2 regions of the Exiguobacterium sp. BRG2 genome follow, and region 2 is predicted to be linked to the other one. Evidence: a T-box and tRNA genes for the amino acid it is inferred to sense, from the RefSeq annotation. Region 2 holds a T-box; the other holds one or more tRNA genes.
The links. The T-box of region 2 lies ahead of ileS (isoleucine--tRNA ligase). A T-box ahead of a tRNA ligase gene usually reads a tRNA of that ligase, here a tRNA-Ile.
Positions count from the first base shown of each region.

Region 1: it encodes a tRNA-Ile, which carries the amino acid that the T-box ahead of ileS (isoleucine--tRNA ligase) is inferred to sense. The anticodon was not compared.

Region 1 covers NZ_JAUZUW010000001.1:204,631-208,055, reverse strand. The annotation lists gene Q9R23_RS01050 (superoxide dismutase) at 1-150, opposite strand, end outside; gene Q9R23_RS01045 (alpha-amylase) at 244-1,704, opposite strand; tRNA gene Q9R23_RS01040 (tRNA-Ile) at 1,821-1,894, opposite strand; tRNA gene Q9R23_RS01035 (tRNA-Met) at 1,906-1,979, opposite strand; gene Q9R23_RS01030 (Na/Pi cotransporter family protein) at 2,106-3,425, opposite strand, start outside.
Region 2 covers NZ_JAUZUW010000002.1:70,602-74,026, reverse strand. The annotation lists gene ileS (isoleucine--tRNA ligase) at 1-1,483, opposite strand, end outside; T-box leader at 1,540-1,783, opposite strand; gene Q9R23_RS03070 (DivIVA domain-containing protein) at 1,784-2,305, opposite strand; gene Q9R23_RS03065 (YlmH family RNA-binding protein) at 2,329-3,099, opposite strand; gene Q9R23_RS03060 (YggT family protein) at 3,096-3,371, opposite strand; gene Q9R23_RS03055 (cell division protein SepF) at 3,374-3,425, opposite strand, start outside.

The sequences.
Region 1 (3,425 bases), on a different contig from region 2:
TTCATGTTCTGTACCCTCAAGCGCCGTATTTACGTTCGTGACATACGTGTTGTGGTGTTTCGTGTGGTGAATCTCCATCGTACGAGCATCGATATGTGGCTCAAGCGCATCATAAGCGTAGCCGAGTTCTGGTAATTCAAATTTTGACATGTTCATGTCCCCCTTTGTGCTATTTTCGAAAACTTCAATACCCTTTAAGACTAGCAAAAGTATCTGTGTTGACGCAAGTCAAGACCCTCGGATTCACTCGACTTCTCGCGGAGCAAAAACAGAGACGCCTCCGCCCGGAACCGGGAAGACACCAAATCCTTCTTCGTCGATCACGACTGGATGATCTTGATGGTTCGTATAGTCGAACCATTCTTGACCCGCACGCTCTTCACCGACGAACATGCGTTTCTCGCACATGTCGGCGTTCGAAAGCAACACGGCACAACCTGAGTTCTCGATTTCATCGACACCAAGACGGACCCAGCCTACACAGTGCGGATCATCGAAATAATCCTGTTGTTCTCCGTATGCTTTATGATAGCGCGTATAGAGCAGGGCATTGATCATCTCTTTTTTCCCTTCGACAGGGGTCGGTCCTTGGACGCCATAGTAATCCCCATAAAAGACACATGGATATCCGTCCTTACGTAACAAGATCGCTGCATAGGCATGTTGCTTGAACCAGTCATCCACCCATGATTCTAGCGACTCGCCAGGCTGTGAATCGTGATTGTCGACGAACGTCACGGCATTCGTCGGATGCGACTCGACGAGCGTATCCGCAAACAATGTCGTTAAATCAAATTTTTCTCCCTGCTTGGAAGCTTCATGGAATTTATAATGAAGCGGAACATCAAACAAATCGATCGTGTAGTCGACACTGTCCAGGAAATGACGGCAATCGTCGAGATCTGACTTCCAAAACTCGCCGACCATGTAAAAATCGCCTTCGCTGCTTTCCATCATCGATTTCGCGAATTCACGGACAAATTCATAGTTGATATGCTTGATCGCATCAAGACGGAAGCCTTGGCAATCGATCGTGTCCTTGAACCAGTGTCCCCAACGGATCATTTCTTCCCGTACCGTCGGATGATTGTAGTCGATGTTTGCAAACATGAGATAGTCATAATTGCCGAACTCATCATCTACTTGGTTGTTCCAATCTTTATTGTTTCCGGAAATCTTAAAGATCCCTGTTTTTTCTTCGCGTGCGTCAAAATCCGTTCCATTGAAGAATTCGTGCGTCCAGACGAAATCCGAATACTTTCCATTACGACCTGGGAAAGTAAACTTCGTCCACGCATCGATTTCAAACTCTTCTGAAATTTCTTTCGATCGATCTTCTGGATTGACTTCCACTACTTTAATCGTCTCGAGTTCGTCTGCTGCAGCTTTATGGTTCATGACAACATCCGCATAAACAGCGATATCGTTCTCATGGGCAACTTCGATTGCTTCGACCAGCTCATCCTTTGTGCCATATTTCGTCCGGACCGTTCCTTTTTGATCGAACTCGCCTAAGTCGTAGACATCATAGATGCCGTATCCTGTATCTTCATCCGACTGACCTTTCGATGCTGGAGGAATCCACACGGACGTGATGCCGGCAGCACGCAATTCAGGCGCTCGTTCTTTCAAACGTTGCCAGTGCTTTCCATCATTCTCTACATGCCACTCGAAAAACTGCATCATCGTATGGTTACGTTCCATCTCTCTTCGCTCTCCCTTAGTTACTATAGTATGAATATTATTACAATACCTTTACTATTCCCTGAGCGAACAAAAATAAACGCTTCCCGTTTTTCAACGAGAAGCGTTCCACCAAATGGACCCTGCAGGACTCGAACCTGCGACCGGACGGTTATGAGCCGTCAGCTCTAACCAGCTGAGCTAAGGGTCCTTAAGTAATAGTAGCGGCGGAGGGAGTCGAACCCACGACCTCACGGGTATGAACCGTACGCTCTAGCCAGCTGAGCTACACCGCCATGATGTATGTTTCTTACTCTTATTAGATTACGAGATGTGACGAAACTTGTCAATATGCTATTTCAAAAAAATAAACAGCTGATTTCATTTTTTTCGAAATCAGCTGTTATAAAATACGTCTACGCTTAGTTCGTTAATGCTGTCCGCTGTTCAAGGACGAGATCCGTGATGTTCACAGCGTGATCGCCGATTCGTTCAAGGTTTGAAAGTAAGTCAACGAAGATCATTCCCGCCTGTCCTGTACATTCACCAGCATTCACGCGAAGTACATGATGTTTACGGAATGAACGTTCGAGTGCATCAAGTTTCCCTTCAAGTTCAAGAACTTTTCGTGCAAGCGTGACATCATCTTCTTCGACGGCGCGAATCGCACAAGCGACGATCTCTTGTGTCAGGACATACATCTCATCAAGCTCTCGCTTCGCAGATGTGGTGAACTGAATCCGGTTGACGATCTGGAAGTCGATTAATTCAACGATATTCTCGACATGATCACCGATCCGCTCGAAGTCATTGACAGCATGCATCAGTAGCGAATGATCATTTGATTCACGCTCTGATAAATCATGTGCGGCTACTTTGACAAGATAACTCGTGACTTCTGTATTTAAGTGGTTGATCGCGTATTCAATCTGCTCTGATTCCGATACATCCTTCTTATCATGCGATTGCGTGTAACGGTGCGCTTTCGCAAGTGCGTCTTTCGAGAATTCACCCATACGCAAAACTTCAAGTTTCGCTTGGTTTAAGGCAAGCGCAGAAGATTGATTTAAGATGTTTTGATCGAGATGACGCGGTTTTGAATCGATCGTCGTATCCGTACCTGGTACGATTTTTTGAACGAGCCATGCGATTTGTGCGATGAACCAACATTGAATCAATGTGTTGACGACATTGAACGTTCCGTGTGCAAAAGCAATTTGCATTTTCGGTTCTAAACCAAGCGCGTCTGTAATCCATGCGATGAAGCTTGAGAACACTGGTAATGCGATCAAGAACAAAATTGTTCCGATGATATTGAAGATGACGTGTGCGGCGGCTGTCCGTTTGGCTGCGATCGACGCACCAAGTGCTGCAAGTACTGCCGTAATCGTTGTTCCAATGTTATCACCGAACAAGACCGGTAGTGCCGCTTTGATATCGATCATGCCACCAGCATACAACTCCTGTAAGATACCAATCGTCGCAGATGACGACTGAACAAGAACTGTAAAGATAGTTCCCACGAATACACCAAGCAATGGGTTATCCGACATCGAGACAGTCAACTCTCGGAACCAGGCACTTGATTCGAGCGGAGCCATCCCGTCCCCCATCAATGTGAGACCGTAAAACAATGCACCGAAACCAAAGAAAATCTGTCCGATATACTGAACACGTTCTTTATTGAAGAAGAAGATCAAGAAAGCACCGATGGCGATTGCCGGAAGTGCCGCTTCTTTAAC
Region 2 (3,425 bases):
GCTCATACCAGACATTTGATCCGTGAGTTGCAAATAGATTCGCGATATGATCAATCGTTTCTGGCGTGACGATTTCCGTTCCATCTTCAGCGTAGAAGATTGGAAGTGGAACGCCCCAAGCACGTTGACGGGAGATGACCCAGTCGCCGCGGTCTTTGAACATGTTGTGGAGACGTGTTTCACCCCACTCTGGTACCCACTGGACGCCTTTGATCTCATCAAGGATTTCTGCACGGAAGTCTTTGATTGAAGCGAACCACTGTGGCGTTGCCCGGAAGATGACCGGTTTTTTTGTCCGCCAGTCGTGTGGATACGAGTGTTTGATGAATGACAGTTTTAAGAGAGCGCCTGCTTCTTCGAGTGCGAGACCGATTTCTTTGTTCGCATCTTCATAGAACATGCCTTCGAATCCAGGAGCTTCTGCCGTCATGACACCTTTATCGTCAACTGGGCAGAGAACGTCAAGCCCGTATGCTTGACCAATACGGAAGTCATCTTCCCCGTGTCCTGGAGCTGTATGAACGACACCCGTCGCTTCAGCTGTAACGTGGTCGCCAAGCATGACGAGTGATTCACGGTCATAAAGCGGATGTTTCGCTTTCACGTACTCGAAGTCCGCACCGTTGAAGACACGTCCAATTGTCGCGCCTTCCCATCCGAGCGCTTCGATGACTTCTGGAACAAGTGTTTCCGCTACGATATATCCTTTTCCTTGATACTCGATCCGCGCATACGTCAATTCTGCACTGACAGAGATTCCAAGGTTCGCTGGTATCGTCCATGGAGTGGTCGTCCAGATGACGAAATGATCCGTCGGCTCAAGGATGTTTTTTCCATCCATGACTTGGAATGCGACATAGATCGCAGCTGACCGTTTGTCTTGATATTCGATTTCTGCTTCAGCTAGTGCTGATTCAGAAGACGGTGACCAATAGACCGGCTTTTTCCCTTTATAGATATAGCCTTTGTTCGCCATGTCCCCGAACAAACGAATTTGAGCTGCTTCAAATTCTGGTTGAAGCGTGATATATGGATTGTCATAGTCACCGAGAACACCGAGACGTTTGAATTGATCACGTTGGTGATCGACTTGTTCGAGCGCATATTTCGCACATAACTCACGGAATTCCGCAACCGTCATCGATTTGCGGTCAACACCTGCTTTTTGAAGTGCTGTCTCGATAGGCAAGCCATGTGTGTCCCAACCTGGTACGTAAGGGGACTGGAAGCCATTCATCGATTTGTAACGGACGATGATGTCTTTTAAAACTTTGTTTAATCCGTGCCCCATGTGGATGTCACCGTTCGCATAAGGAGGACCATCGTGAAGGATGAACGTCGGCTTTCCAGCATTCTTTTCTTGGACCGCAGCATAGAGATTCATCTCTTCCCATCGTGCTTGCATATCCGGCTCACGTTTTGGCAAGTTGCCTCGCATTAAAAACTCCGTTTTCATCATCAATAAGGTTTCTTTGTAATCCATCTGACCATCTCTCACCTTTCGCTTTAAAAGTACAAAAAAACCAAGCTCATCCCTGAGATAGGGACGAGCTTGGCTGAACTCGCGGTACCACCCTACTAATCCTGCTGCTCGTATGTTCGACGACGCAGGACCGCTTAAGAACTCGTTAACGGGAGTGAACCGGCATGACTTACTGTTCGGCGAACGTTCAGTCATACACTCTAAGGGGATATCCCATCTCTTTCGTTGCTCGGGCTTCCACCATTTCCCGATTCGCTGTCAACTGTCCAAGATGCGACGTGTCCTTATCATTGATTTGATTTATACGACATCGTCGTCATTATACGCAACTGCTGGAACATCGTCAAGCGCTCCACGTGAAGAGAAATCAAATGCATCCCAGTCGTGGCTCGTCAATAATTCCATTTGAGCATCGATCAACACTTTGAAGCGATTGCGATAGAGTTCGATTTTCTTACGCATCTGTTCCACTTCGAAGTCCGTCCGTTGTGCCCGGCGTTGTGCCGCATCTTGCAATTGCTCTGCTTCGCGTTCTGCCTGTTTCAAGATCAAGCTTGCTTCTTTTGAAGCATTCGCTTTCACTTCTTCTGCCGCTTCCTGTGCGACAATAATCGATTTATTCAATGTTTCTTCCATCGAACTAAAGTAATCGACACGCGCTTGCATGTTTTGGATGACTTCCTGTTGTTGACGGTTCTCACGTAACAACAACTCAAAATCCTTGATGACCTGATCTAGGAATTCGTTCACTTCATCCTCGTCGTAGCCGCGAAACTTTCGTGTGAACTCCTTATTATGAATATCGAGTGGCGTTAATGGCATGATGAATTCCTCCTCCGCATTTTTTATCCTTTTAAAATACCGTATTGTAGTTTGATTCGATCCCGTTTCGTTGATCCGAGAATCGCAATCAGTTTGACGCGTCCCGTTCCACGTAAGGAAAGCAGATCCCCTTCTTCAAGCATGAAACTCACGTCATCGACTACCTTATAATTCACTTTACTTTCACCCTGTTTAATGAGCGTCTGTGCCTTTTGACGGGAGAAGCCGAGAATTTCACTGACGACAGTATCGAACCGAAGTGAGCTGACGAACCCGAGCGTCTCTTCCCACTCTTGTTCCTTCACTTTCAAGCGATCTTCTGCGTCTACGCGCGAAAGACGAATCTTCGTCTTACCTGCGCGTTCGACGTTTGCTTCGATATATGTCGCAACTTCGTCCGCGACAGCAAATTGCACTTGATCCTGGATGATGACGTCGCCGAACTTGGCACGTTTCAATCCGACGTTCAATAATGTACCGGTGACTTGACGATGAGATAGTTCAACGAATTTAGTAGGATAATGAATGCGATAAATGGAAATGTCAAAGTCATCCGCGTTGTATTCATAATAGTCTGGTGCGAGGATTGCTCGTTTACGTTCGGCGCCTTCGAAACCGCCCTCAAAAAAGAGGGCGCATTTCGAACCGACGAGTTCTTGTGTGATTTGCTGTTCACGAGGGTCTAGAAAATCCGTTAATTTAAACGTATACGTCGCTTCCACGTGATCAATCCAGTTCAAGACCGAATCGACGAATTCCCGCTCGCTTCCACGATAATGATCATATACACTCATACGAAGAAGATAGCTCGGATACCGGATTGTGCCAAGTTCAAGACGAGAAAGGCAACAATCGGCGAGATATCTAGCATGCCTCCGATAGGCGGGATAATACGACGGAAGGGTGCTAGGAATGGCTCGACCAACATCGCGAGCACTTGTCCGAATTTCGAATCACGGGCATTCGGGAACCAAGATAGCAGAATGTACACAATCATGACATAACTATAATATTGTAATAACGTACTTAATGTACGACCAATCGCGTACATCACTTGTGAATCCATACTTACCACCCCTTATGATTAATATCATCTTCTCCTAGAAGATTCGAGATGCTA